DNA from 4 places in the Neobacillus sp. BF23-41 genome. Region 2 is predicted to be linked to each of the others. Evidence: predicted binding sites of a transcription regulator. Region 2 holds the regulator's gene; each other region holds the start of a gene.

Region 1 (7,616 bases), on a different contig from region 2:
ATCTTTTTTAGTGGAGGTCAAGGCGTATGATTCAAACGTGTGAACAAGAACTGGAAGCGATTTTAACGGAATTCAAAGAGCAGGGTGCGTTAAGACAAGGGCAGCTGTTAGTGGTCGGCTGTAGTACGAGTGAGGTGATTGGGGAGAAAATTGGCACCTCTGGTACGGTTGAAGTGGCGGAAATGATTTACCGCTGTTTGAAAAACCTTCAAGCGGAGACGGGGATCACGCTTGCCTTCCAATGCTGTGAGCATTTAAACCGGGCCTTGGTAGTCGAACGTGTGGTTGCCGAGGAAAGGCGGTTCGATGAAGTGTCGGTTGTCCCTGTCCGTAAAGCAGGCGGGGCGATGGCCACTTACGCGTTTGGAGCAATGGAAGACGCGGTTGTAGTGGAGTTTGTGAAAGCGGATGCCGGGATTGACATCGGCAACACACTCATCGGGATGCACTTAAAACATGTCGCCGTTCCAGTCCGCGTGAAGCAAAAAAGCATCGGACAGGCCCATGTAACACTCGCCAAAGTACGCCCGAAACTGATCGGCGGCGCAAGAGCCGTATACGAACGGAATCAGGAAAACTCGAGCTGCTCTTAATAAACTTTGGTGTCAGGCACCATCATTAAAGTTTTTTATTAGCTGGGAAATTTTGATGTATTATATTAAAACACGAATGTTACTGTGATAAAAATTAATTTCGTTCGGAAATCAAAGTTCTAATATATAAAAATATTCCACATTAGGTAAAAAAATAATTAAAAACCGAAAAATGTTTCCCTTTTATTTTGAGGGTGTTTCATGCTAAAATGAATAAGAATTTTCGAAATTATCTATAGTGACTTACATATTAAGGGGGATTTTTGTCATGAAGCATTTGCCACAAGCCGATGAACAGGTTTTTCAAGCGATTCAAAAAGAATTAGGTCGTCAACGTTCAAAAATCGAATTAATTGCCTCAGAAAACTTTGTAAGTGAAGCAGTCATGGAAGCCCAAGGGTCCGTTTTAACAAACAAATATGCAGAAGGCTATCCTGGCCGACGCTATTATGGCGGCTGTGAATATGTTGATATCGTCGAAGATTTAGCCCGCAACCGCGCAAAGGAAATCTTCGGAGCGGAATACGTGAACGTGCAGCCTCACTCAGGTGCACAAGCTAATATGGCGGTTTACTTCACAGTTCTAGAGCAAGGTGACACCGTGCTTGGCATGAATTTATCCCACGGCGGCCACTTAACACACGGCAGCCCAGTTAACTTCAGTGGTGTTCAATATAACTTTGTTGAATATGGTGTGGACCAAGAAACGCACCGCATCAATTATGATGATGTGCGTGCAAAAGCACTCGAGCACAAGCCGAAAATGATTGTAGCTGGTGCTAGTGCGTACCCTCGCGCGATTGACTTTGCAAAGTTCCGTGAGATTGCCGATGAAGTCGGTGCATACCTCATGGTGGATATGGCGCACATCGCTGGACTCGTTGCGACAGGATTGCATCAAAACCCAGTACCGTACGCTGATTTTGTTACAACAACTACGCATAAAACATTACGCGGTCCACGCGGCGGGATGATCCTTTGCAAAGAGGAATTCGGCAAGAAAATTGATAAATCGATCTTCCCTGGAATTCAGGGCGGTCCACTTATGCATGTCATTGCTGCGAAAGCTGTTGCGTTTGGCGAAGCATTACAGGACAGCTTCAAAGAATATGCTGGTCAGATTATCACGAATGCCCAGCGCTTAGCTGAAAGTCTTCAAAAGGAAGGCTTGAAGTTAGTATCCGGCGGAACGGACAACCACCTCTTGTTAGTGGATGTAACGACGCTTGGATTAACTGGCAAGGTTGCTGAAAAGGTCCTTGATGAGGTTGGCATCACGGTTAACAAAAACACGATTCCATTTGATCAACAAAGTCCGTTTGTAACAAGCGGTATCCGCATCGGCACGGCAGCAGTGACAAGCCGTGGTTTTGTTGAAGCGGATATGGACGAGATCGCTTCAATTATCGCGTTTACCTTGAAAAACCATGAAGATGCGGCGAAACTTGAAGAAGCGCAAGGTCGTGTCGAAGCATTAACAAGCAAATTTACTCTTTATCCAGAATATTAATAAGAAAAGCGCAAGCGCCCTGTTCAGCGGCGTATGGCCTGGAGCGCTCCAACTGAGATAAAGGAAACACGAAGAGCCGAAGGTGATTCGATGTTGACTTATCGTAGGGTGGAGAGCGAAGGACACTAGCCGCTAGGGCGCTGGAGCTAGACAGTTGTCTATGTTTAAAAACTAATACTTTCTTATTTTTGCAACAGAGAATCGGCCTATCGTAGGCCGATTTTTTTTGAAAAATCTAACTAGTTGAAAGTGCTGATTTCTATTTGCTCATTGCCTTATTTTTCTGTAAAATGAGACGAAGTGTTTATTATTTAAAATAAGGAGCGATGATTATGGCCAAGGTATTCGTTTTCGACCATCCACTCATTCAACATAAACTAACTTACATACGTGATAAAAACACAGGAACAAAGGAGTTCCGCGAGCTTGTCGATGAAGTCGCGACGCTGATGGCGTTTGAAATTACCAGAGATATGCAGCTTGAGGATATCGATATCGAAACACCTGTTTGTCCAGCGAAATCTAAGGTTCTATCCGGTAAGAAAATCGGGATTGTGCCCATTTTGCGTGCAGGAATCGGAATGGTTGATGGCATCCTAAAATTAATCCCAGCTGCGAAAGTGGGCCATATCGGTTTATACCGCGACCCTGAAACATTGCTGCCGGTTGAGTATTATATTAAGCTGCCAAGTGATGTAGAAGAGCGTGATTTCATTGTGGTTGATCCGATGCTCGCAACAGGCGGTTCGGCGATTGAAGCAATTCGCTCCTTGAAGAAGCGCGGCGCGAAACATATCAAATTTATGTGTTTAATTGCGGCACCAGAAGGCGTGGAAGCAGTAAAGTCAGCCCACCCGGACGTGGACATCTATATTGCTGCATTAGATGAGAAATTAAATGACCACGGCTACATCGTCCCAGGCCTTGGTGATGCAGGAGATCGGTTGTTTGGAACGAAATAAGATACCGTTTGAAAAAAAGTCGAGATTACTCGGCTTTTTTTTGTTGGTTTTATTAAAAATAGGTCATTGTATTTTGAAAAAATAATGAGATTGGGAGCCTGAATTGTTTTTTGGGAAATAAAAAATCGGTTTTGGAACTCCAATTATTTTTCTTAAATAAGAGAAAATCCATACTGGAACCAATTTATTTTTTGTGCCCGCTCGATGAAAAGGAAATCAACGCATACCCGATTCCCGTTTCCCAAAATAGTCGTGCATACTTTCGCCCCTCTAAGAAAACGATATGGAAAAAGGGGAAATCTATCGATGAAACTTCTACTCGCGTTACTGCTAGCTTTTCAAACTCCGAAAATACTCATCCATCCCTCGATCACCAAAAGCACGCAGGAGACAACCGCCATTATAATCCTGGACAAACCACACACCGATCAGGAAATCCAGCAACTCATGAAACCTTATAAAGGCGTTAAGCTGCGCCGTGTTTTCCACCACGCGCTAGATGGATTCTCGGTCGAAGGAAGTGCAGAAACACTTGCCGAAATCGGCCGCAGCCATAAACAAATCAAAAACATCTCGCCGGTTATTACCTACCAAGCCGAAACCGAGGAAAGCGTCAAAATTATTGGTGGGGAAGAAGTCCGCAGTTTTTTTGATAAAAAAAATGAACGGCTGACGGGAAAGGGGGTAACGGTCGGGGTCATTGATACGGGCGTCGATTACACCCATCCCGACCTCAAGCGCAATTATGCAGGAGGCCGGGACTTGGTTGACAACGACCGCGATCCGATGGAAACGCTGGCGCTCGGGAAGGCGACGATCCACGGAACCCATGTGGCCGGTATTATTGCAGCCAATGGAAAAATAAAAGGCGTTTCCCCGGAGGCAAAAATTGTGGCGTACCGCGCGCTTGGGCCGGGCGGGGGCGGGACCACCGAGCAAGTGCTCGCGGCGATTGACCAGGCGATTAAGGATAAAGTGGATGTCGTCAATCTTTCGCTCGGAAATGATATCAACGGGCCCGACCTGCCAATCAGCCTCGCTCTCAACCGCGCCGTCGATCGGGGAATCGTTGCCGTGGCGGCATCTGGTAATTCCGGGCCAAATGTTTGGAGTGTTGGCTCACCTGGAACCGCCTCCAAAGCGATATCGGTAGGTGCATCGACCCCAACTTTGGAGACACCCTATCTATTAATAGAAGGAAGTCGGGATAAATTCCAGATTGAACCGCTCGAAGGCTCAGCCAAGTGGTCGCTCGACCGCTCCGCTGACATTGTCGATGGTGGCATCGGCAGACCAGACGAATTGAAAAATGTCGATGGGAAAATTGCCCTCATCAAAAGAGGGATCTTAACTTTTTCAAAGAAAGCGGAAAATGCGAAGCGGGCAGGGGCAAAAGCGGTGCTCATCTACAACAATATGACCGGCGGCCGTTTCATGGGAAACCTCGATACGCAAATGTCGATCCCAGTCGGGGCCATCTCGAAGGAAGATGGGGTTATTTTACAAAAAGCCTTAAAAAAACAAATCACCTCGGCACGGGTCACGGTCAGCGAGGATTCGGACCGGCTCGCTGACTTTAGCTCGCGGGGCCCGGTGACGGGGACCTGGGAAATCAAACCGGATATTGTTGCGCCCGGAGTAGCGATTAATTCGACGATTCCAGGCGGCTATTTATCACTCCAAGGGACGAGTATGGCTGCGCCGCACGTCGCTGGGGCCTGTGCATTAATTAAGCAGGCCCATCCGGACTGGACACCCGAACAAATCAAAGCGTCCCTGATGAACACGGCAAAACCGCTCTCAAAGTCTAACAGCGTTGACCGTACGGCGACCATTCCAAACGGAGCTGGGCGTCGGACCGCCGCCAACACTGGCCGAACTCTTGGTGCACAGAGGGTACCCGCCTACTACCGCACCTTTGAACAGGGGGCAGGCAGAATCCAGGTCGACGAAGCGATCCAAGCCACCACACTCGTTACACCAAGCAGTATCCGGTTTGGGAAATTTACGGAACAGAGTGACGTCCATAAAGCCTTTCTGCATGTCGAAAATACAAGCCAGCAAGACCAGCGTTATTCGTTTGATATCCCGCCGTATGTCGATGGACTGGAATGGCGGCTGCCGCTTTCGTTTACGCTCGAACCTCAGCAGACAAAGGACATAACGGTCGAGTTAACGGTTGACCCGCAGGTGTTTAAAGGGAAAATTCACGACGGGTACCTCCGCTTGCAGGCGGGCGGTGCATCAGTTCGCATTCCCTATCTCTATGTTTTAGAGGAACCCGACTATCCACGGGTCATGGGCTTTGATTTTGCCGAAGGAGACAAACCAGGACAGTACCGCTATGAGGTGTATTTGCCGGGCGGGGCGGAGGAATTTGGGATTGCCTTGTTTAACCCGGAGGATTATCGTTTTGTCGGCTATTTAGATACGATTACCAATGTGAAAAAGGGACTTATTCGCAAGGACATCTCAGACGACCAGCTTCCAGCAGATGGGATCTATTTAATAAAGGTTTTTGCCAAAAAGGCCAGTAAAGAGGATCATATTGAACGGATGATCACGATTGAGAGGAAAGAAGACTAAATAGTAATTTTAAGAAAAGACCTTGTCCACACCAAGACATGGTCCTTTTAACAAAATCATAATAAAAGTTCATAATATTGTACCATTAGTATAATTCTAATTGTTCACAAAATAGACACAAAATGAACAAAATTCCTTCACAATTTACTCTACAATAAGATTGTTGAGTAAATTCCAAATTGGAAAATACTACAGGAAATACTTTGTGGCATAATTCACGTAATTTCATTGACTTTGACATGGTGCTATTGTATGCTAACTAAGGGTGTAAATGATAGGGTTTTCATGTAAATAAATCTATCTAAGGATAGTATATAGGTCATGGATTTTACTTTTTGCCCGATTGACATTCTCTCAGAGTGAGGATGTGTTATATGAGTAAAAACAACCGCAAACCATTACAAGCTATGGCTTTAATGTCCGCAATTGTCTCCCAATTAGTAGGTTCCATTCTAATAGGTATTTTCTCAGGCAGATGGCTGGATCAGCATTGGGGTACCGAACCAATTTTCTTAATAATCGGTCTGCTTATAGGTCTTGGAGCGGGTACCTATTCCATGCTACTTTCAATCCGCCATTTCTATTCAGGAGATAAATAACTATGCCAGATTTCAGAGTAATGTTCAACAGGCAGCGCAAATGGATTTTTTACTTGTTGTCCATTTATGTTCTAGGCTGGGGCTTCACCTCGTACCAAACCATATTTCTAGGGCTGATTCTTGGGACATGCTTTAGTTATCTAAATCTTTGGATACTAGTTAGAAAGACGGAGAGCTTTGATAAAAAGGTAACAGAGGGCAAAAAACCCAAGTCATTAGGTTCGCTCTCGAGGATGGCTGTGGCGGGAATTGCTGCGTTAATCGCATTAAGATACCCAGAGCAATTCGATATGATTAGTTTAGTGATAGGATTAATGACATCCTATATTGTCATTATGATAGATTATTTTTACCATGCATTGCATGTACATAAATGAAGCGGAAGCGAGGTGAGTTTACATGCATCATGAGGTTCCAGAGTTTAAATTTATGGGCCTTTGGTTTAACGGCGCAAATATGCTGATGATCACAGTAGCAAGTCTAATTGTTTTCCTAATTGCTGTCCTTTCCACACGAAAGCTGGCAATGAAACCTACAGGGATGCAAAACTTTTTTGAATGGGTAATGGACTTTGTGAAAGGGATCATCAACAGCACGATGGATTGGAAAGAAGGCGGAAGGTTCCACATCCTTGGAATTACATTAATTATGTATATTTTTGTATCCAATATGTTAGGTCTTCCATTTGCGATTGTGGTGGATGAAAAGCTTTGGTGGAAATCACCAACGGCCGATCCAATCATCACTTTAACACTAGCAGTTATGGTATTGGCACTATCCCATTATTATGGCGTCAAGCTAAAAGGTGTCAAAGGCTATGCAGAAGGTTTCTTCAGTCCAATGAAATTCTTATTCCCATTGAAGATCATTGAAGAATTTGCCAATACGCTGACTCTTGGTCTGCGTCTATATGGTAACATTTACGCGGGTGAGTTGCTTCTATCACTATTAGCAACAGGCTTAGCACATCAAGGAATAGTTGGTACCATTGCAGCTGTCCCACTAACATTGGTATGGCAAGGGTTCTCTATTTTCGTTGGTACGATTCAAGCTTATATTTTCACAATGTTAACAATGGTTTACTTGGCTCATAAAGTGAGTCACGACCATTAATAATACACCGTTCATTTTCATGAACAAAATAAAAAATTAATTGATGTTTTATACATTTAAGGAGGAAAAAAGTAATGACAGGATCAATTGGTGTTTTAGCAGCAGCAATCGCAATCGGTTTAGCAGCAGTAGGTGCAGGTATTGGTAACGGTCTTATCGTAGGACGTACAGTAGAAGGTATCGCTCGTCAACCTGAACATCGTGGTTTGCTTCAAACAACTATGTTTATCGGGGTTGCGTTAGTAGAAGCATT
Region 2 (7,616 bases):
AAATCACGGCCCCGAGAACACCGATTAAGATACCAATCATCGTCCCAATATAGATCCCTATTCTGCTCTTATTGACGGCCGTTTCCACATTATCAAGAGAAATCCCAACGGCTACTGCCCCGATCTGTTTCCCATTTGCATCCTTAATCGGCGTAAAAGAACGTAAAGAAGGTCCTAGAGCTCCTTTTGAAATAGATTCATGCTCTTTCCCTTTTAGTACCGGCCCTTCATCTCCACCCTTGAATTGTTTGCCAACTTCTTTGCTATCAGGATGGGATTTACGGATCCCCTTCATATCCATCACAACAATAAAGTAAACGTTTGTCACTTTTCTCATTTCATTCGCAAACGTTTGGATTTCCTTTACATCCCGTTCTCCACTCATCGCATCAATCACAAGCGGACTATGAGCAACCATTCGAGCCACATTTCTCGCCTTCTCAGCCTGACCTTTTTCCGTCTCCTTAGCAATTCTCGAACTGATAAGTAAATCTGTTATCAAAAGTGAAAAAGTAACCACCATACACACAAAGACAATAATTACCGTCTGTAAACTCCATCTTCCCTTTCTCATATTTCCCTCCATCTTTGAGAAGGCGACAGGCACCATTCTGATTTCCACCTGATGACATACTAACCAACAGGGTTAGTAAACGCAAAAAGGCTGCAAAGCATTCTTATGAAAATACATTGCAGTCTAAAAGCTTTCTTTAACTTAGGCTGGCCTGAGGATTAATTTTCAAAGTTAACCATCCTTGCGAATGATGCCTTAACTTATGAGCAAAATAGCTCCTGCGATAATAGGGGTCAGGACCATCGCACTTTTTAATACAGGCTGCGGAGCAAGGGCTGTAAACTTAGCCCCGACATAGGAGCCAATCATCGTTCCTCCTACCACTTCAACTAACAGGGTTAAATTCAGGTATCCTTCGAAATAGTAGCCGATTCCTCCTGCTAAAGCGATTGGCAAAATAACGAGCATTGTTGTACCAACTGATTGTTTAAGCGAAAGTCCCATGATGACCAGCAACCCGATTTGAATGAACGGCGCAGCACCTATCCCAAATGTACCAGACAACAATCCGGTAACCAACCCGACGACTGCCGCTTTCTTAATGAGAAGCAGGTTGCCAGGTTTCACTTTTTTGTTGTTTGCCTTTATTTTTTGAACAATAAATAAGCGTACAACCAGTATTACAGCCGACAAAAATAACATCCCTGCTGTTAACCAATGCAAAGAATGGATCGGAATCAAACTGGCTAGTTTTGAACCTAAATAGGAGGCAACTGCACCAAATCCACCGACGATTAAACCGGTTTTAATTGAGATATTTCCTTGACGAAAATGACTGTAGGCACCTGACATGCTCGTAAACACCATCGCTGCTAGTGATGTCCCTAACGCCATATGTATTGGTACTCCAAAAATAACTGTTAAGATGGCAATAATAAAGCCGGAGCCGCCCGCCCCAACAAATCCTAATAATATCCCAAGCACAAACATCGTCAGCACAATCGCCAACTTCATCCCCTCCGATTGCAAAACCCTAGATGTCCTTCTAGGAAATGTTAAAATTACTTACCTAAAAACGTGCTCATACCCACCGATTTAAAAAAGAAAAAAACTATCATTCATTATTGTACTAAAAATTTAAAAGGTATATTGGAAATATGCCCTAATTCCCAAAATTTGAAAGACTACCTCTAGATTGAGGTAGTCCTCCCTTAAAAGCTTGATTTTACTCGACCTAAACATGAACTGGTTGTTTTGCTTCCGCTAGTGCTAATAGGCGTTGTTTAATTTCCTCAACATTGACAATTCTTTGAGCTACCCCTGTTTCCATTGCAGCGGAAGCAACTGCTGCTGCTACTTGTGCTGCGACCCTAGGGTCAAAAGGGTCTGGAATAACATGATCAGCATGAAGTTCTTCATCTGAAATTAATCCAGCAATTGCATAGACCGCGGCGAGCTTCATTTCCTCGTTGATTTCCTTTGCACGGACATCTAAAGCGCCGCGGAAAATTCCTGGGAAAGCAAGCACATTATTAACCTGGTTCGGAAAATCAGAACGTCCTGTACCCACTACAAGTGCTCCTGCTTCTTTGGCCGCATCGGGCATAATTTCCGGTACTGGGTTGGCCATGGCAAAGATAATCGGGTCACGGTGCATAGAACCAACCATTTCCTTTGTAACGGCCCCAGCTGCTGATACCCCCACAAACACATCTGCGTCAAGGAACGCATCGGCTAACGTTCCTTGTTTTTGCCCGCGATTTGTCATTCGCGCCATTTCATCTTTGAATCGATTCATTCCGAACGGGCGGCCTTCATAAATAATTCCTTTTGTATCACATAAAATAACATCCTTCACGCCCATATGCAGCAGGAGCTTAACAATTGCTACTCCAGCTGAACCTGCTCCGTTTACGGCAACACGAATATCTTCAATTTTTTTATCCGCTAATTTTAATGCGTTGATTAGACCAGCGGCTGTTACAATCGCGGTTCCATGCTGGTCATCATGAAAAACAGGAATCTCGCAGGCTTGGCGGAGGCGGTCTTCAATTTCAAAGCATTGCGGCGCAGCAATATCCTCCAAGTTCACTCCGCCAAATGTTGGTTCTAGCAGCTTGACGGTTTCTACGATCTGGTCTGTGTCAGTGGTGGCCAAGCAAATGGGAAAGGCATCAACATCTGCGAACGATTTGAATAACACGGCCTTTCCTTCCATCACAGGCATCGCAGCTTTTGGTCCAATGTTTCCAAGCCCCAGGACCGCTGTCCCATTGGATACAACTGCGACAAGATTGCCCTTCGAGGTATAATCATAGACTTTATTTTCGTCTGCATAAATGACCAAACATGGCTCTGCCACACCGGGTGAATAGGCAAGGCTTAAATCTTTTGCATTATGTACTGCCACCTTAGAATAAATCCCAACCTTGCCTTGGTGTTCCTTGTGCATTTTTAACGCTTCATCCCGTAAAATTGACATTGAATTTCCCCCACTTCCCGGCTAGTAACCGCTTGCATTTTATCTACCTACATCTTAGTGCATAAGAAAGTATTTTTATAGATTATGTAATTAAAAAAAGCAGGGATTTAATATACAAAAGGCCTTCCACAAATTTTGTGGAAAGCCTTTTTAACTAATTATTCTTCATCTATTTCGACCGTTGGATAATGCTTTAAAAAGTAGACTAGCGATTGAAGCTCCACAGCCAAGTCAATATGATGGACCCTTATTAATGGTGGAACATTTAACCTCGCTGGAGTGAAATTTAAGATCCCTTTTACATTCGCTTGGACCAGTCGATCGGTTATCATTTGAGCGGCAGGAGCCGGAACCGTTAATATCGCCACTGAAATATTAGTTTCTGATAACACCTTCTCTAAATCATCCATAGGATGAACGGGTACCTCGCGAATCATAGTTCCCATTTTGTCGGGATCCACATCGAAGGCGCATTCTATTTTTGTGTTATTATTTTTTAAAAAGTTATAGTTTAAAAAGGCAGTCCCAAGATTTCCGACTCCTATTAAGGCAACCTTAGTTAATTCATCCTGATCTAAGGTCTTTCGGAAGAAGGATATTAAGTAATTAACATTATACCCATAGCCCTTTTTTCCTAACGCACCGAAATAGGAAAAGTCGCGGCGAATCGTTGCTGAGTCTACCTTTACTGCTTCACTCAATTCCGCTGAAGAGACCCTTTGCTTGCCTGAACTTTGCAGGTTTTTTAGAAATCGATAATAGAGGGGCAGCCGTTTTGCTGTCGCCTGTGGTATTTTCGTTGTTTCATTACTCATAATCTCCCACACCCCATGAATGGTTTAGTTAAAAATTTATTTAACTCTTTCATCTCTTTTAAAATCACCGTTTTTACCGCCTGTTTTTTCGACAAGATACGTCGGTCCAATTACCATACCTTTATCAACGGCTTTACACATATCATAAACCGTTAAGGCACATGCGGATGCGGCTGTTAACGCTTCCATTTCTACGCCTGTGTTCCCCTTCGTTTTAACGGCTGCAGCAATATATAATTGATAGTTCTCATCCTTATCCTGTTCCCAAGAGAAAGAAATATTAACACCTGTTAATGGAATCGGATGGCACATTGGAATCAAATCCCATGTCTTCTTTGCTGCCATGACAGCTGCTATCTGGGCCACTGCTAAGACATCGCCCTTCTTCATCTCATTATTAGTTATTTTATCATAAATTTCTTTACTAACGGTAATGCTGGAATGAGCAAGCGCCGTACGTGCCGTTTCCGGCTTATCACTGACGTCGACCATTTTTGCTCTGCCTTCTTCATTAAAATGCGTAAATTCTGCCATATAAAAAATCCTCCCATCAAATCATACACTATTTTTCCTTATATGTGTGTGAAACTTTGAACTATATATTACATTTTATGTCGGTTTAAGACTTCACTCCGCTAATATGGCGAGCAGTTTATTGCCGACATACCGGGAATAAGGTACACTTATCCTATGTAATAGAGGTGAATGAGAATGATTTTGCTACAGGTTAATCAATTACAAAAATATTATGGTGCTGACCTTATTTTATCGAATATTAAGCTCGAATTACAAACTCGGGACCGTGTTGCCCTTGTTGGACGCAATGGGGCGGGAAAATCGACATTATTGAAGATTATAGCCGGACACTTGTCACATGATGGCGGAGAAATCATCAAGCCAAAAGAGGTGACGATTGGCTATTTAGCTCAAAATACTGGGTTAGAATCATCATTATCCATATGGGATGAAATGCTGACGGTTTTTGAACCGCTGCGATTAATGGAAAAACAACTCCGCACACTTGAAGAACAAATGGCTGATCCCCTCGTTTTTGAAGACAGTGGCAGGTACGAAAGAATCCTAAAAGAGTACGATCATCTTCAGGTCAAATTTAAAGAACTGGGAGGGTATCAGTATGAGGCAGAGATGCGCTCCGTCCTTCATGGGCTGAATTTCCATGACAAATCCTTGATGATATCTAGTTTAAGCGGCGGGCAAAAAACTCGTCTAGCCCTTGGTAAACTCTTGTTAACCAGGCCTGATATCCTAATATTGGATGAGCCCACAAACCACCTTGATATTGATACGCTTTCCTGGCTGGAGCAATATTTACAAAGTTATCATGGGGCGATTTTGATCGTTTCCCATGACCGCTATTTTTTAGATAAAGTTGTTACTCAAGTTTATGAAGTTTCCCGTAAGCAAATCCAAAGGTTTACAGGCAACTATAGTTCTTACCTTGATCAAAAGGCGGCAAATTATGAGCGTGATTTAAAGCTTTTCGAAAAACAACAGCAAGAGGTCGCGGATCTCCAAGACTTTATCAACCGGAATTTAGCGCGGGCATCGACAACCAAACGTGCCCAAAGCCGTCGTAAAAAGCTTGAAAAGATGGAGATGATGGATCGTCCATTAGGCGATGAAAAGTCTGCTTCCTTCTCGTTTGAAATTGAAAAACAAAGCGGAAATGATGTTTTAACAGTGGATTCACTCGCTGTTGGGTACGAGGGTGATATGGTTTCAGAGTCCATTTCTTTCCGGGCCTATAAAGGTGAAAGTATCGCCTTGGTCGGACCGAATGGTATCGGCAAATCAACACTTTTAAAAACAATAATCAAAAAGTTGCCTGCACTTGATGGAACCATACTCTATGGGACAAACCTTCAGATTGGGTATTACGACCAGGAGCAAGCTGAATTGACCTCCAATAAGCGGGTCTTAAATGAACTCTGGGATGACTATCCACTAAAAAATGAAAAAGAAATACGTACGGTGCTCGGTAATTTCTTATTTTCTGGTGATGATGTCTTAAAAATAGTTTCCACCTTAAGCGGCGGTGAGAAAGCCCGTCTAGCATTAGCTAAACTGATGCTGGAGAAAGCAAATGTGTTAATTTTGGACGAGCCTACCAACCACCTTGACTTAGATAGTAAGGAAGTTCTAGAGAATGCTTTAATAGATTACCCGGGCACGATATTGTTTGTCTCACACGATAGGTATTTTATTAACCGGATTGCCACAAAGGTCTTAGAACTTAGTCGTCATGGAAGTACAGAATACCTCGGGGATTATGATTATTATTTAGAGAAGAAACTAGAGCAGGAAGAACTTGCGGCACTAGCCATGGCCGCAACAGCAAAAAGGGCAGCACAAACGGATGCTTTTGAAAAAAACTCTTATCAACAGGATAAGGAAAGTAAAAAACAAGAGCGTCAGCGCAAAAGGAAATTAGAAGAAATGGAACAACGAATTGAAGAGCTAGAAGAGCAAATTCAAGAATTCGAGCAGCAATTATGCGAACCAGACATTTTTCAAAATCATGAAAAAGTGTTGGAAATCAACATAAAAAATGAAAAGGCAAAGTCTGAACTCGAGCACTTAATGGAAGAATGGGCGGAACTTGCTGAATAATTATGCAAAAACCAGGCATTCGCCTGGTTTTTTGTTTATTATGACAATTATCGACAAATTTTGATATGATGGCAATAATTCATTAAGTTATACACTTTTCCACATTCTTATTCACAATACAAACAGGACAGTTTCAATGTTATTTTTACTTTTCCACATTATCCACAATAAATTCCTTACTTATCCACATTATACACAGATAACACCCCACTTATCCACATTCACCAGTTTTTGATCTGCATTTTTATAAAATCTTATCAACAAAAAAACTCTTCTTATCCAGAAGAGTTATTCATTGTATATTTCGATATCCAGTCCCGGGTTGGCATTTAGGGAAAGGTCTGCTCTAATTCCTTTTTCGAACATCACGCTTCCAGCAGCAGCAATCATCGCTGCATTATCAGTACATAGGGATAATGGCGGAATCACTAATTCAATTCCAGGTTTCTCTGAAAAGGTCTTTTCCAAAGCATTTCTAAGGCCTTTATTGGCGGCAACTCCGCCAGCCACTAATACTTGTCCTACCCCATATTCAGCGACGGCCTTTTCTGTTTTCTTCACTAACACTTCAATCACGCTGGCTTGAAAGCTTGCAGCAAGGTCTTCAGGGGCAATTATCTCACCGCGTTGCTCGGCATTATGAACCGTATTAATAACAGCAGATTTTAAGCCGCTAAAGCTAAAATCATAGGAACCTTCTTCTAACCATGCCCGAGGTAAATTAATTGTCGGATTTCCAGCCTGCGCCAAACGGTCAATATGTGGACCACCAGGGTACGGCATGTTTAACGTTCGCGCAACCTTGTCGTAGGCTTCACCAGCAGCGTCATCCCTTGTTTCGCCGATGACTTCAAAATGTCCATGTTCCTTCATATAAACAAGCTCTGTATGCCCGCCTGAAACGACCAGAGCAAGGAGCGGGAATTTTAACTCAGTGACAAGCCTGTTCGCATAAATATGTCCAGCAATATGGTGGACTGGAACTAGTGGTTTGTTTTGAGCAAATGCCAATGCTTTCGCGGAATTTACCCCAATTAAAAGAGCACCGACTAATCCTGGTCCTTCTGTGACAGCAATGGCATCAATCTCAGCAAAAGTAACATTTGCCTGCTTCAATGCTTCCTCAATGACAATAGTCATTTGCTCTACATGGTGGCGGGAGGCTATTTCTGGA
Region 3 (7,616 bases), on a different contig from region 2:
AACATCATATGGCCAAGCTGTTGTTTTTTTTCAGGAAGAATGAAAGTAGGGTTTATTTCTGAATTACTGATTATTTGAGGATACACTTTAGATTGGTTATACGATTTCCCCCCTGACAGGACATGAATAATTTTAACTGGACATCCAAATTGAAGATTTATTTTATCATCCATACTAAAAATATGGTTTTCGAGTACTTGTCGGTCCATTTGATGCGCTGCTACTAATTCCCTCATTAACTTTTTATAAAAGAATTTATGTTCCTTTTCTTGTTCAAGATAGTTTTTCAAGGAAATAATGGGGTTGAGCAGAATAATTGACCGTATCCGCCCTTTCATTTTCTCCATTAAACTTAAGGCAACCAGTGCCCCCATACCTTCGGCTAAGATATGGATTTTGTTATTAAGTATTTCACTTCTTATCACATGCTGGTATAACCTCTCGGCAAGCTCAACTGCATTATTGCTCCCCCAGTTTCGCCCATATAGATTTGAGGAAAAAATGGTATACCCTTTTTCTTTGAGCTGGTTAACAATGGCTAACCTTCCTTCATTTTGTGTCCAAAAGCATTTACTTTCATCGACAAAATGTCTTTCATCTCCAATTATTAAGATCCCAAATCCGGTAGGCTTTTCAGGGTAGTGAATAATATTCCATTGGGTATCCATCTGAAAATTACGATTCTCCATAGATAAATCTCCTTTTACATATTTCCTCACAGTATTGTATGCCGTCTTATTGAAGATGAAAGGGGGGTTAGCCTATTTTTATTAAGCTCATCTGGAAAATCAGTGGCCACCCATTTAAAAATGGAAAATGCTCGGAAAAGCCTGAATGGTATTACTTACCACTGGTGGAAGTTTCACTTTATCATTTCAGAATCATATGATAATATAAATTAAGATGTAAAATAGGTTAGAGGTGAAAAATAGTGCGATTTTTTTGGACCTTTTTCTGGTCATTTCTTTTAGTGCAAATGCTTACATATGTAGTAAGTGCCATGACTGCAGGTGCTAAATATGAATTTATGCCTGCTGCTATTGCTTCAGTTGGGGTAACGATTTTGATTTACATTGCTGCTGCAATAATTCCTAACGAGCCTGCGACAAAACATTAAGAAAAAGGTCATCCTATCAAATGGATGACCTTTTTCTATAGGTATTTAATAAACCGATAAAGTAATTTCACCATCGTTAATATTTATTTTCACTCTTGACTGATCATGTAACTTGCCAGCGATTATTTCACGGGCTAGCTTGGTTTCAATGTTTCTTTGGATAAATCGTTTTAAAGGCCTTGCCCCATAAATTGGATCAAATCCATTTACGGCAATGAATTCTTTTGCTTCCTCATTAATGATTATATCAATTTGTTGATGCTTTAACCGATTTTGAAGTTCTCTCATCATTTTGACAACGATATTCTTAATTTCGTCCAATGAAAGCGGCTTAAAGAGGATCGTTTCATCGATTCGATTTAAAAACTCAGGACGGAAATGTCCCCGTAATTGACTCATCACTTTCTCCCTTACCGCTTCAGAGATTTCAACCTCGGTTTCACTTCGTTCTAGTAAAAAATGTGAGCCAATATTAGAAGTCATAATAATAACTGTATTTTTAAAGTCAACGACACGCCCTTTTGAGTCAGTAATTCTTCCGTCATCAAGCGCTTGTAAGAGAATGTTAAATACCTCAGGATGAGCTTTTTCAATTTCATCCATTAAAACAACAGAATATGGTCTTCTCCTTACTGCTTCCGTCAACTGTCCTCCTTCTTCATAGCCAATATAGCCTGGAGGGGCTCCAATTAGGCGGGAAACAGCATGCTTCTCCATATATTCAGACATATCGATACGTATAATATGTTCCTCACTGTCGAATAAAGACTCGGCCAATGCTTTCGCAAGCTCCGTTTTCCCAACACCAGTCGGTCCTAAAAATAAAAACGATCCAATTGGTCGCTTAGGATCCTTAATTCCAGCACGAGCCCTGAGTACTGCATCTGCCACCAAATTTACTGCCTCATTCTGACCGATGACTCTTTCGTGTAGGATGGATTCCAATTTTAACAGCTTTTCTCTCTCCCCTTCTACTAGTTTAGAAAGAGGTATTCCTGTCCATCTTGATACGATATTGGAGATTTCTTCTCCAGTAACTTCTTCACGAAGTATACGTTCGTCCTTAGCAGTTGCCCTTTCGAGATCCTTTAGCTCTTTTTCTGCTAACGGAATTTGACCATGGCGAAGCTCTGCCGCTCGGTTTAAATCGTATTTATCTTCAGCTTGTTGAAGCTCCCTGCGAAGTTTTTCCAGTTGTTCTCTTTTCTCCTGCAATTTCTGTATACTTTGTTTCTCTTGGAGCCATTTTGCCTTCATTTCATTGGCTGTTTCTTTTAAATCAGCTAGTTCTTTTAGGAGAGCCTCCAGCCTCAACTTACTCCCGTCATCAACCTCTTTACTTAAGGCAGCTTCTTCAATTTCCAATTGCATAACCCTGCGTGTTACTTCATCTAATTCGGTAGGCATTGAATCTATTTCAGTACGTATTAAAGCACAAGCCTCATCGACTAGATCAATTGCTTTATCAGGCAAAAAACGATCGGTGATATAACGATCAGATAATGTAGCAGCAGCAACCAAGGCATGGTCATGAATTTTAACACCGTGATGCACTTCATATCGCTCTTTTAGCCCTCTTAAGATTGAAATGGTATCTTCAACGTTTGGCTCTTGGACCAGTACCTGCTGAAATCTACGTTCAAGCGCTGGATCCTTTTCGATATATTTTCGGTGCTCATCTAGAGTAGTTGCTCCAATACAATGAAGTTCACCACGGGCAAGCATTGGTTTTAACATATTGCCTGCATCCATCGCGCCTTCCGTCTTACCGGCTCCTACTATCGTGTGAATTTCATCAATAAATAACAATATTCGTCCTTCACTTTTTTTGATTTCATTTAGGACTGCTTTCAATCTTTCTTCAAACTCACCTCTAAATTTGGCTCCAGCAATTAGCGCACTCATATCCAATGAGAAAATTGTTTTATCCTTTAGTCCTTCCGGTACATCCTTCCTAACTATCCTTTGTGCCAACCCTTCCACAATAGCGGTTTTCCCTACACCAGGTTCACCGATTAAAACAGGATTATTCTTTGTTTTCCTTGATAATATCCGAATTACATTGCGGATTTCAGAATCACGGCCAATAACTGGATCCATTTTTCCTTCTTTAACCTCAGCAACAAGATCCCGTCCATATTTTTTTAGTGCTTCGTATCCTGCTTCTGGATTTTGTGATGTCACTCTTTGGTTCCCCCTAATTTCTTTAATTGCTTGCAAAACTTTGTCTGGTTGAATTCCAACGTTTTGTAAAAGCCTTCGCATTTCTGAATCCTTCGCGTAGACTGCAGCTAACAGAATATGTTCGACTGATACATACTCATCAGAAAACTTTTTGGCAAACTCCTCGGCACTGACAAAAAGTTTTTGCAGCGTGGCTGTGATATAAAGTTTTCCTTGTTCAACCCCACTTCCTGTAACCTCTGGTTTTTTAGCAAGAGCCTCATTTAGGTTCTTTCTAATTTTTTCGGGAGGGATACCTGACTTTTTTAATATAGAAGAAATGAGACTATCTTCTTGGTCCATTAAACATAAAAACAAATGGGGTTCATCAATCTCTTGATGATTTTTTTTGATAGCTAGCGACTGAGCATCCATTAGCCCCTTTTGTAACCTTTCTGTCATTCGATTCATGTCCATTTTTTATCACACCCTCTTTGACCAATTTTGACCTTTTCTTTTATTATAAAACTTCCTATATAAAAAGTAAATTTTTGCAAATAGGAATAACAGCAAAAATTGCCTACTGACGCCTAGGCGCAGGCAAAAGAAAAAGCCACCCCAAGGATGACCTTTTCCTTATTTATTCATGGTTTCCGCTGATATGTCCAAACACGTTCATCATTCGAAGTTTCAGGAAATGCATCTCCTGCTTTTAGCCTTATTTTTTTGGGATTATTAACATTACTTCCCGTATCTCCAACTTCAATATAAACACCATTATTTGGGGCTTTGCTCCCTGACTTAAACTGACGATTTTGGCCCATTCTTTTTCCCTCCTTTGCTTCACATTCCTTATTATTACCCTTTAACGGGTTGTCATTATTGGAATTTCTTGCAAATTATCTTATGAGTCGACATTATTTCCTAAGAAATACGTAAAGATTAAACAAACTTTTGACGATTGTATGAACTTATCGCACATTTGTTGCTAATTATTCTTTGTTAACAATATAATTATAGTATTATCTAGCAAATTTAACCTTGACTGTCATTTTTTAAAATCAAATGAGCATTGAATTCGTACCTTTAAAGGTGGTTATGAGTATGCAGTCAGTAAAAGAAATGCCGGTAACACTGTCCCATCTTTTAGATACCGTTCACCATATAAAAAAAGTTGAAAAAGGTACCTTTTTATTTCAAGAAGGATCTGTAGCCGATGAATTGTATATTGTTCAAAGTGGCATACTTCAAATCAGCAAGATCATCCCTGATGGAAGAGAACTTACGTTAAGAATGTGCTCGCGTGGTGATTTTGTTGGTGAATTAAACTTATTTTCCCCTTCTTCAAGATATTTATTAAGTGCACGTGTTGTCGAGAGTGGTGAAGTAGCCGTTATTATGAAAGACACGCTTGAAGGAAAACTCTCACAAAATCTGGCACTCTCATTTGAATTCATAAAGTGGATGAGTCAGCAATATCGAAAAACACAAACCAAGTTTCGTGATTTGGTTCTTCATGGAAAAAAAGGGGCTCTTTATTCCACACTTATTCGAATTACCAATAGTTATGGAATTAAAACCAATAAAGGAATATTAATTGAATTACCACTAACCAATCAAGAGTTAGCCAATTTTTGTGGTACATCAAGAGAAGTAGTAAATCGCTTGTTGAGTGATTTACGTAAGGCCGGTATCCTGTCAATAGATAAAGGAACAATTACTATTCATGATTTAGAGTATTTAAAACGGGAAATTGATTGTGAAGATTGTCCAACCGAAATCTGTAAAGTTGATTAGAATTGCTGCTGGCAAACAACTTAAAATAAAGCAAAAAAAATCGGTCATATCGACCGATTTTTTTATTTTAATGGCAATGTTAAAGCTCATTGCTGATTTTGGCACATGTTGATTGGAGCGGAAATCAGCCACGTGTAACATAGCTCTTATTTTAATAAGATTATTTGAATCGCCATGATCGTAAAGAATATAGCTGAATTTATTATTTCGTAAATGCCAATTTGTTTAGGAGATAGTGGTTTCCCATAAAATATCATAGCTCTCAGAAGACTTGGGATAAATGCTATTGCAACGATCCAAAAGCCAACTCCGATCCACACTGCCACTAAAAGAAAATGGTAAATCCATGAAATCCATTTAAATTGGGTATTCTTCTTTTCCCTGATCATTGTTTTGACATAAAAAGTACAACCCACAAAAAACAGGACTGAAGTTACAAAGGTGAAAACAAGTGTCTCTATGTTCATAACACCGTGTCCTAAATAACTGCTTGCTAATCCAGCAACTGAAAAGGCAAAAATAGCAGAGATGTCATTCATAAAAGCACGGTCTTGATTTTTGGAAGTAAAGTAAGCATTTATTATAAAAAACAGAATCATTAGAAGACCAAAATAAAAAATCGTTGGTCTTTCCAAAAGAGGAATAAGTAAAAGTAATAGGGATGGAATCATATATACAAGTGTCCATTTAGTATAAAACTGAGGTTTTTTCTTTTTAAATAAAAGAAGCATCGGATAGGTCGCCAAGTATAATAGGAGCCATCCAAAGAAAAATGGGACATGCTTCCACATAAATCCTCCTTCAATGACACCAAGCCAAAAAGGGATGATTAGCATTGCCCATGCACCATGTTGTTTCGGTAAAAATAACTTCATCATTTTCACTCCTCTTCCTTGACTAACCTAAATATAAGCCAGCAAAGCGGAAAAATAAGTGAAACACATCACATAATTACAGTAAAAAAGAAGGACTCCGCCTTCTTTTTGTGACAAATTTGTTTAGGTTAAAATGGAAGTACAGCAAATCTATATCATCTACTAGGTAACTTCAATCATCTCTAGGTCGGTTATCTGATGAGTGATTGCTGTATTTCCATTAAAGACCCATAATTCTATTTTAACAAACATTATATCCCCTAATTTGAATTGTAGAGTAAATCCATATTTCAAGCTGTGATAAAAGTAACAGATTTGACAATTTTATTAACTTTTTTGATCAATATTATGAACATGCTCCTGAAGTACTTGCGCAGTCCAGATTAATGCACCTTCATCGTTGATATGAAAGCTGGGCACTTTGATTCTTGATGTGATTTGCTCCTGCATTTCTTCCTTCCAATATACAATAGCAGAAACATTACTTACGGTATCTAACAAAGAAAGGTCACTTTCATCTCTTAATAGCAGTAACTTCGGGAAGGACTTTAACTTATAACCTTCGATTAATATTACATCTGGATGAAAGAATTTCATTAACTCGATCTGATCTTCTAGTGATGGATAGAAATTGTCAGCCTGTAACATTAAACTTCCATCTCCTTCAACAATCGAGGCAAGTGCACCTGCATTTAGATGTTTTTCTGTATCTTTCTGTGGCAGGGCTGCAAGCCTGCCTCCATGACCATGATGCTTAATCGTAACTGTTTTAAGTCCTTTTTTTACTAAGTCTTCGATTAGTTTGGCTGTTATCGTGGTTTTACCACTATTTTGATAACCAACCACCTGAAAGACGACAGGCTTTACCACGGCCACAAACTGCCAACCTGGTCTTCAAGCAGAAGGACGTCCACTTCACTTCCGGCTGTAAAGCCTCTAGTTCCGCCTGGAAGAATCATCAACGAATTCGCTCCAGAAAGGCTCATAATAATGTTAGACTTGTCAAGTCCACTCGGTGTTGCCTTTAGTCTTCCCGCATCTATAAACGTAGAACTTCGGACAAACCTTGTAAATGGATTGGCTTTAGGAAAATCGACTTCTAAAAGTGCTTGCTCTTTACGAAGGTGAGGTTTTTCTGAAAAAAGCATCCTACGGATAATTGGGCGGGCAAACAATTCAAAGCCTACATAACAAGCCGAAGGATTACCCGAAAGCCCAAAGAGAAGCTTCCCATTGTGCTGTGCAACCGTCGTCACACTCCCAGGCCGCATGGCAACTTTATTAAAGAAAACCTCTGCCCCAAGCTTTTCATAAATAGCAGGCAGATAATCAAAATCCCCAACTGAAACCCCACCGGTGGTAATTAATAAGTCTACTTCATTTATTGCTTTTTGGACTGCTTCAAAGCAAGTGTCAAATTCATCAGGAAGCTTTCCAAAATAATGAACAATGCCTCCCGCTCTTTCAATTTGGGCTGCAATCATATGTGAATTACTATTACGAATTTTTCCTGGAACCAAGGATTCATTTACTTCTAAAAGCTCTGTCCCTGTTGCAAACAAACCAACACGTGGCTTTTTCGCAACGGACACTCGTTCATATCCAAATGTTGCAAGCATGGCTTGAATTCCAGGATTTATCAATGTTCCTTTTTTCACCAAAAC
Region 4 (7,616 bases), on a different contig from region 2:
CGCTGGGGCATTACTTATTAATGAAACAGTAGTAACTGAATGTATCGTTGAAAATGGCAAGGTAGTCGGGGTTCGTACCGATCGTCCGAATGGAGAGGTATATGCGGATGTCGTGGTGCTTGCCGACGGTGTTAACTCTCTTCTTTCAAAACAGTTAGGCTTTCATAAAGAATTTCGTCCAGATGAAGTAGCCTTAACAGTAATGGAAGTTGTTAATTTACCAAAAGAAAAAATAAATGACCGTTTTAATTTGGAAGATAACCAGGGTTGTACAATTGAAATCTTTGGTGATTCAACAAAGGGTAATCTTGGAACCGCTTTTGTTTACACGAATAAAGAGAGCTTGAATATCGGAGTTGGTACAACACTATCAAGCATGATAAAAGCGAAAATCAAGCCATATGAGCTTCTAGACTACTTAAAAACTCACCCGATGGTCAAGCCAATGCTTGCTGGTGGGGAATCTGCTGAGTATCTTGCTCATCTTATTCCTGAAGGTGGTTATCGTTCGGTACCGAAAGTAGCTGGTAATGGAGTTATTGTCGTCGGTGATGCAGCACAGCTAGTAAATGCCATTCATCGGGAAGGTTCGAACATGGCGATGTCATCAGGAAAGATGGCTGCTGAAGCCGTAGTTCAGGCACATAAAAGTGGGGACTTCAGTGAATCAAGCTTAAATAGCTACCGTGACGCGCTTAATAGTAGTTTCATAATGAAGGATTTAGAGAAGTACAAGGATGCGGCACATACGTTTGAGAAATACCCACAATACTTTAATGACTATGTTCCAATGATGAATAAAGCGATGAGCAAATTCTTTACAGTTGATGGGACTCCTAAGCGTGAAAAACAAAAACAAATAATGAAGAGTGTAACTGCGGAAAGAGGAACAATTAGAGTATTGCAAGATATCTATCGTGCTTGGAAGGCGGTGAAATAATGTCAACGAAGAATATCGAGGAAAAACAGTATCTCCTCCGTTTTAAGTGTGATACAAAGTCTCATTTGACCGTACTGGATCATGATGTATGCATGACAAAATGTCCCGATAAAATTTGTACAGTATTTTGCCCTGCTGAGGTTTATAAGTGGGAAGGAACACGGATGCAGGTAGGCTACGAAGGATGCCATGAATGTGGAAGCTGCCGGATCGGCTGCCCATACCAGAACATTAAATGGGAATATCCAAAAGGCGGACACGGGATTGTATTCCGTTTAGCGTAAATTGGAAATAAAAAAGGAGCTGTTTGCGTTTTATGCAAACAGCTCCTTAATTTATGTAGATATTTTAATAATACTATATGTGGGTTTTTTCACAAGTGAACGTAAAAAGAAGGTGAAGCAGAAGGTAAGTTTTTAGGGGGTTAGCTTATTTTCTCTAGTATGGTAGCTGAGGAAAGTTTATCGTTTTTGCTGGCTGTGACAAGCGAAGATGCAAATGAGTTCGCATGATCCATTAACTCCATACTCGGTGAGCAATAATATGGTTTTTTCCAATTGAAATCACCTTCACTATCGGCAGGATATATACTTACTTTCCAATGATAGTATATTTTTGACTGTGGGAGTTGTACCCCTTCTACGGCAATAAGCCAATGTGTCGAAGGTGAGTTAGGGTAGTATGCTGCGGATTCCTGTAAGGAAATTAGGTCATTTACACCAATGGGTATTAATGCCTTTTGATAAAAGTCGTGATAATTTGGGGTTTTCATATTTTTTTCCCTCCCTTTTATGTTCTATCTCTATTATATGAAACATTTAAACTTTTTTTGTGTGATAAATGTTAAAATTTTAAAAAAAATTAACGAGTTTTCATGAAACTGACAAAAATTCATAACCTAATCGTAATTGTGACCTAAGTCACTACATAAATTAATGGTTGATTTTATACTTGAAGCAATAGAATGAGATAGAGGTGATTGTTGATGAGTGGCTGTATGAGTGCTCTTGGTGGAATGGACCAAGCTGAACTAAGTAAAGGACTTAAGCATTTAAAAAGTGAACATCCTCCGTTATTAGGACAATTAGAAGGATTGTATGACCTAACACAAAAAATTGATCAAGAAATAGATGTAGAAACTAACTTTGCTGGATTAATTACAAAAGTAAAAGAATTTAAAGCAGCATTGGACCCTCATTCAGAAAGAGAAGAAGGCGTTCTTTTCCCTATGATGGGTGTATATATCGGGACGACATCTGGACCAATAGCTGTTATGGAATATGAACATGATCAGGCAAAAGCAAATATTGGAGAATTTCTTGAAAAAGCAGAAAGTGGTCTTGCGACTACGGAAGAAACTAAAAAAACAGCTGAACTAATTCAAAATGCCTACTTTATTTTAACAGAGCATTTCTCCAAAGAGGAAAATGTTTTGTTCCCAATGGCAGAAAGAATGCTTACAGAAGAGGAAAAGGAAGAATTATACCGTAAAATCCAAGACATAAAATAAAGGATGGGCCTCTGGCCCATCCTATTTTACTTTTGATTCCATTCTTTAACCTTTTGGTCAGTTGGAAGGAGAAACGCAATTAAGCCTAGAATCGGAAGTACACCGAGCCATGTAATCATCGACTGTAATCCAATCCAGTCTGCTATATAACCGAGTCCTACAGAACCAATTGCACCCATTCCAAACGCAAGTCCTACTGTTAACCCAGACATCGTCCCAATTTTCCCCGGGACTAATTCCTGTGCATATACTACCGTTACAGAAAAACTAGTCATTAAAATAAACCCAGTAAGTATTAAGAAAATAAATGCCAACGTTGGTGGTACCTGTGGAATTAAAATTGAAAAAGGAATCGTTGCTAACATGGAAAAGGAAATGATTGTTTTTTTACCAAACCGATCTGAAAGAGGACCTCCAAAAAAAGTACCGACGGCACCGGAAACTAAAAAAGCGAACAGGAATAATTGGGATTGCTTAATCGTAAGGGCATATTCTTTTATCGCATAAAAGGTATAAAAGTTGGTAATTCCAGAAGAATACCAAGTCCTTGCAAAAATTAATAATAAAATCAATGCTAAGGTATTTTTTACCTCTTTAGTTATTGCTACATTGTTAGACAAGCTAGTTCTCTTTTTCTTTAGTATATTTGGTGAAGCTATCAACCTGTGATTATACCAATTTGCAATATAAATTAATAAAATCACTGCTAGTGCTGCGACAATCGTAAACCAGGATGCACCAATCTGCCCCAATGGAACCAATATTAGTGCAGTTATTAGTGGAGCCAATGCTTGACCCGTGTTTCCACCGACCTGATAAATCGACTGTGCCAGTCCGCGTCGATTTCCTGCAGCCATATATGCAACCCGGGAACCTTCCGGGTGAAATACTGCTGAACCAAGACCGATGAAAAGGACTGACAAGACAATTAGTCCAAAGTTTGAAGCAAACCCTAATCCAAGAATACCGACTAGCGTGAAAGTCAGTCCGATCGGCAGTGCGAAAGGCATAGGTTTCTTGTCAGTTATGTAGCCGACCATTGGCTGCAAAACAGATGAGACCATATTTAGGGAAAAAGCAATAATACCAAGCTGGGTAAAACTTAGCCCCATTGATTTTTCTAAAATAGGGAACATGGCTGGCACCACAGCTTGAATTGCATCATTCAATAAATGGCACAATCCAATAATAAAAAGAATTTTATACATGGTTGATTCAGAAGACTTTGGAGCCTTTGCAGGTAAAACAGCTTGTGAACTCATAATAATCCCTTCTTTATTAAAAATACTAAATTTTTTTATAACCATATTTTACTACCGAACCATAAAAATAAGAAATATTTTATTTATAATTAATTTTATAGGCTCTGTCTAACTTGGCCGTTGATTGCAGCGAAGGGCGCTTCGCTTTCCGCGGGCGGGTCAGGGGAGCCTCCTCGGCGCTAAGCGCCTGCGGGGTCTCCCCTGACCCGTCCTCGCGCCTTCCGCTCCAATCAACGTAGGCTTAAAATCAACAATGACCTTTAACAAAGCCATTTAATAAAAAAATTCCTATCATGCATCTATTTCTCTTGGATACGAAATATTCCTGATTTTTTTAGGGTGAATTGACATTTCTTAAAAATTTTTTTATAATAATCTTGAAATCAAGATATTTTATTCATATTGATACCTCAAAGTAAGTCTAATTTATAAACCTAAAAGGATGAGTTTTTTATGGAAAATAATTCAACGGCTAATTCATTAAAGCTTTTTATAGTCCTTTCAAGAGCGTATAAAGCAATTAACGAGCATGTAAATAAAGTGATCCAGGCCAGTGGTTTAAATCCAACTGAATTTGCAGTTTTGGAGCTCCTTTACCATAAAGGTGATCAGCCAATGCAGCAAATAGGCGGGAAAATATTACTTGCAAGCGGAAGCATTACTTACGTGGTCGACAAACTTGAACAAAAAGGGATGTTAAGAAGAATTGCCTGTCCGAAGGACCGACGAGTCACTTATGCACAAATAACTGAAGATGGGAAAAAGTTTATTCAGGATATTTTTCCTGAACATGCTGAGCAAATTGATAAACTCATGTCATCACTGACTGAAACTGAAAAACTGGAAGCAATTGATCTGTTAAAAAAACTAGGGTTGCCTGCTGGTAAGTTCTAATACGGCCATTAGGGTCGTATTTTTTTTGTTGTTAGGAATGTTAGTGGATAGTATATAATAAAATAGATTGGAAATATTAGCAAAGTACAAAAAGGGGATGGTTCAATGGGGTTTGAGAACTATACATACATACGACCGGATTTAGATGAGGTAACAGAAAAATTTCATTTAGCACTTGAGAGCCTAAAAAATGCTGAATCGGTTGAAGATCAAAGCAGGGTAATGAATGAGATTAATAAGCTAAGAAATGATCTAGGTACTATGTTCAACCTTTGTTATATTCGTCATTCTATTGATACAAATGATGAGTTTTATAAGGATGAACAGGATTTTATGGATGAAATCCAGCCTGAAGTTGAAGGGTTAGTAACTAAGTATTATCAAGTGCTTGTAAATTCTAAGTTCCGTCCTGAATTAGAAGAGAAATGGGGAAAGCAGCTATTTGCCCTAGCTGAAGGACAACTTAAAACATTTAAACCTGAAATTGTGCCCTTACTTCAGAAGGAAAATCGCCTATCAACGGAATATACGAAGCTAATGGCTTCGGCAAAGATAGAATTTGAAGGGGAAGAGAGAACATTAGCACAATTAGAACCATTCGCGCAGTCGACTGACAGAAAAATGAGAAAACGAGCCAATGAAGCGAAATTTGGTTTTATGGTTGAACATGAAGCAGAGTTTGATCGAATTTATGATGATCTGGTGAAAGTAAGGACAGAAATTGCCGAATCACTTGGATTTAATAACTTTGTTGAACTTGGTTATTACAGAATGATGAGAACAGATTATAATGCTGAGATGGTCGCCAATTTCCGTAGTCAAGTACAGGATTTCATTGTTCCGATTGCGACAAAATTAAAAGTACGTCAACAAGAAAGAATCGGACTGGATAAATTAAAGTACTATGATGAAAGCTTTAATTTTCAAACTGGTAATGCCACTCCAAAAGGTACTCCGGAATGGATCATAGAAAATGGACAAAAAATGTATGAAGATCTTTCAGAAGATACGGGGGCATTTTTTCGCTATATGCAAGATAATCATTTGATGGATCTTGTTGCCAAGAAGGGTAAAGCCGGCGGAGGCTACTGTACGTTTATAGAAAATTATAAAGCACCTTTCATTTTTTCTAATTTTAACGGAACGTCCGGGGATATTGATGTCCTGACACATGAGGCAGGTCATGCTTTCCAAGTGTATTCAAGCCGTCATTTTGAGATTCCCGAATACGCATGGCCAACCTATGAAGCATGTGAAATTCATTCGATGAGTATGGAATTTTTCACATGGCCATGGATGGACTTGTTCTTTAAGGAAGACACCGATAAATACAAGTTTTCACATTTAAGTGATGCCCTATTATTCTTGCCATATGGGGTTTCGGTTGATGAATTTCAACATTGGGTCTATGAAAACCCAGAAGCTACTCCAAAAGAGCGTAAGCTCCAGTGGCGTGAGATTGAGAAAAAATATTTGCCGCATAAAGATTATGACGGAAATGAATACTTAGAGAATGGCGGCTTCTGGCAGCGCCAAGGGCATATCTATAATTCGCCATTTTACTATATAGATTATACGCTCGCCCAAATTTGTGCTTTCCAATTCTGGAAGCGTTCAAGAGAGAATCAAGATGAAGCTTGGGCAGATTATGTGAAGCTTTGTAAGCTAGGCGGGAGTATGTCATTCACAAAGTTAGTCGAGGCAGCAAATCTAATCTCTCCTTTTGAAGTTGGTTGTGTAGAGTCAGTTGTGGGTGTAATTGATGATTGGTTAAAATCTGTGGATGATAAAAATCTATAGTTAAATGAAAAAAGCGAAGCCGTTCAAGAAATGGCTTCGCTTTTGACCTATTTAGGAGAAGTTACTTTAGAAACTACTTTGAGCTGATTTTCTTCAACAACGGCAGATAATTTTTTAGTATCTGGTTCCTCTAAGATAAAATCAGCAATTTTATCTTCAAGTTCTTCTTGGATTACGCGGCGGAGCGGGCGTGCCCCAAATGCGGGGTGGTACCCAAGCATAGCTAGCTTTTCTTTTGCTTCTGTTGTAATGGTTAATTCAATCTTTTGCTCAGTAAGTGTTTCTTGTAATTCACTAATCATTAAATCGACAATATAGAGGATATGCTCTTTACCGAGTGAATTGAATTCAATGATACTATCGAAACGATTTAAGAATTCTGGCTTAAAGAAGCCGCCTAACGAGTCAAGTATACTTGCTTCTTCGATCGCCTCTGTTGTACCAAATCCAACATGTACTGTCTTGTGGCCCACACCAGCATTGCTTGTCATAATGATAACAGTATCCTTAAAGCTGACAATTCTTCCTTGACTGTCTGTGAGTCGGCCATCTTCAAGAATTTGCAGGAACAGATGCTGGACATCTGGATGTGCCTTTTCAATTTCATCTAATAAAATAATGCTATATGGATTTCTCCTCACTTTTTCGGTTAGCTGTCCGGCCTCTTCATGACCTACATAGCCAGGAGGTGAGCCGATTAATTTGGAGACGCTGTGTTTTTCCATGTATTCGCTCATATCAAGGCGGATCATCGAATCCTTAGATCCAAATAATTCCTCAGCAAGGTTTTTGGTCAACTCTGTTTTTCCGACGCCGGTTGGTCCAACAAATAGAAAGGAACCAATTGGGCGATGCTTTGATTTTAAGCCGGCTCGACTACGTCTAATCGCTTTAGAAACTTTATTTACAGCCTTTTCCTGGCCAATAACCTTTTGGTTAAGATTTTCTTCTAATGCCTTCATTTTTAGCTGCTCATCTTGTTGCAGCTTTCCAACAGGTATCCCTGTTTTTTGTTCGATGATTTCTTGTATAAGCTCTACATCAACGATGGGTCTTTCAGAGCTTGATATTAAATGTAAAGACTTTTCAAGGTTTGTTTCTTCATCGCGAAGGGATGCTGCCTTTTCATACTGCTCATTTCTAAGTGCTTCTTCCTTCTCAGCAGCAATCTCTTTTAGACGTATTTCAATTTGTTCATTGCTCTTATAAT

The links. The regulator Rex, encoded in region 2, represses fermentation and respiration genes when NADH is low (regulators of the CRP and FNR family bind a similar motif). The targets are predictions, from matches to a motif close to TTGTGAAATATTTCACAA.
Region 1: a site for Rex is predicted at 5,855-5,872, ahead of AB7942_RS15700 (AtpZ/AtpI family protein). Genes of this name have one in related genera too.
Region 3: a site for Rex is predicted at 6,009-6,026, ahead of AB7942_RS02615 (YwiC-like family protein). Genes of this name have one in related genera too.
Region 4: a site for Rex is predicted at 1,849-1,866, ahead of AB7942_RS01665 (hemerythrin domain-containing protein). Genes of this name have one in related genera too.

What each region holds. Positions count from the first base shown of each region.
Region 1 covers NZ_JBGBPR010000009.1:173,013-180,628, reverse strand. Annotated here, with positions in the region: gene AB7942_RS15720 (TIGR01440 family protein) at 27-593, shown strand; gene glyA (serine hydroxymethyltransferase) at 862-2,103, shown strand; gene upp (uracil phosphoribosyltransferase) at 2,436-3,065, shown strand; gene AB7942_RS15705 (S8 family serine peptidase) at 3,372-5,651, shown strand; gene AB7942_RS15700 (AtpZ/AtpI family protein) at 6,026-6,250, shown strand; gene AB7942_RS15695 (ATP synthase subunit I) at 6,253-6,627, shown strand; gene atpB (F0F1 ATP synthase subunit A) at 6,650-7,363, shown strand; gene atpE (F0F1 ATP synthase subunit C) at 7,438-7,616, shown strand, end outside.
Region 2 covers NZ_JBGBPR010000017.1:2,035-9,650, reverse strand. Annotated here, with positions in the region: gene dcuS (DcuS/MalK family sensor histidine kinase) at 1-574, opposite strand, end outside; gene AB7942_RS21565 (sulfite exporter TauE/SafE family protein) at 770-1,522, opposite strand; gene ystJ (NADP-dependent malic enzyme) at 1,749-2,996, opposite strand; gene AB7942_RS21555 (redox-sensing transcriptional repressor Rex) at 3,155-3,811, opposite strand; gene moaC (cyclic pyranopterin monophosphate synthase MoaC) at 3,848-4,345, opposite strand; gene AB7942_RS21545 (ABC transporter ATP-binding protein) at 4,523-6,442, shown strand; gene tsaD (tRNA (adenosine(37)-N6)-threonylcarbamoyltransferase complex transferase subunit TsaD) at 6,731-7,616, opposite strand, start outside.
Region 3 covers NZ_JBGBPR010000001.1:543,613-551,228, forward strand. Annotated here, with positions in the region: gene AB7942_RS02590 (lipase family protein) at 1-689, opposite strand, end outside; gene AB7942_RS02595 (YjzD family protein) at 932-1,117, shown strand; gene clpB (ATP-dependent chaperone ClpB) at 1,163-3,757, opposite strand; gene AB7942_RS02605 (YjzC family protein) at 3,925-4,104, opposite strand; gene AB7942_RS02610 (Crp/Fnr family transcriptional regulator) at 4,385-5,077, shown strand; gene AB7942_RS02615 (YwiC-like family protein) at 5,224-5,955, opposite strand; gene mobB (molybdopterin-guanine dinucleotide biosynthesis protein B) at 6,280-6,828, opposite strand; gene AB7942_RS02625 (molybdopterin molybdotransferase MoeA) at 6,816-7,616, opposite strand, start outside.
Region 4 covers NZ_JBGBPR010000001.1:350,270-357,885, reverse strand. Annotated here, with positions in the region: gene AB7942_RS01680 (FAD-dependent oxidoreductase) at 1-940, shown strand, start outside; gene AB7942_RS01675 (ferredoxin family protein) at 940-1,224, shown strand; gene AB7942_RS01670 (hypothetical protein) at 1,365-1,712, opposite strand; gene AB7942_RS01665 (hemerythrin domain-containing protein) at 1,926-2,450, shown strand; gene AB7942_RS01660 (MFS transporter) at 2,477-3,712, opposite strand; gene AB7942_RS01655 (MarR family winged helix-turn-helix transcriptional regulator) at 4,166-4,606, shown strand; gene AB7942_RS01650 (M3 family oligoendopeptidase) at 4,712-6,406, shown strand; gene AB7942_RS01645 (ATP-dependent Clp protease ATP-binding subunit) at 6,454-7,616, opposite strand, start outside.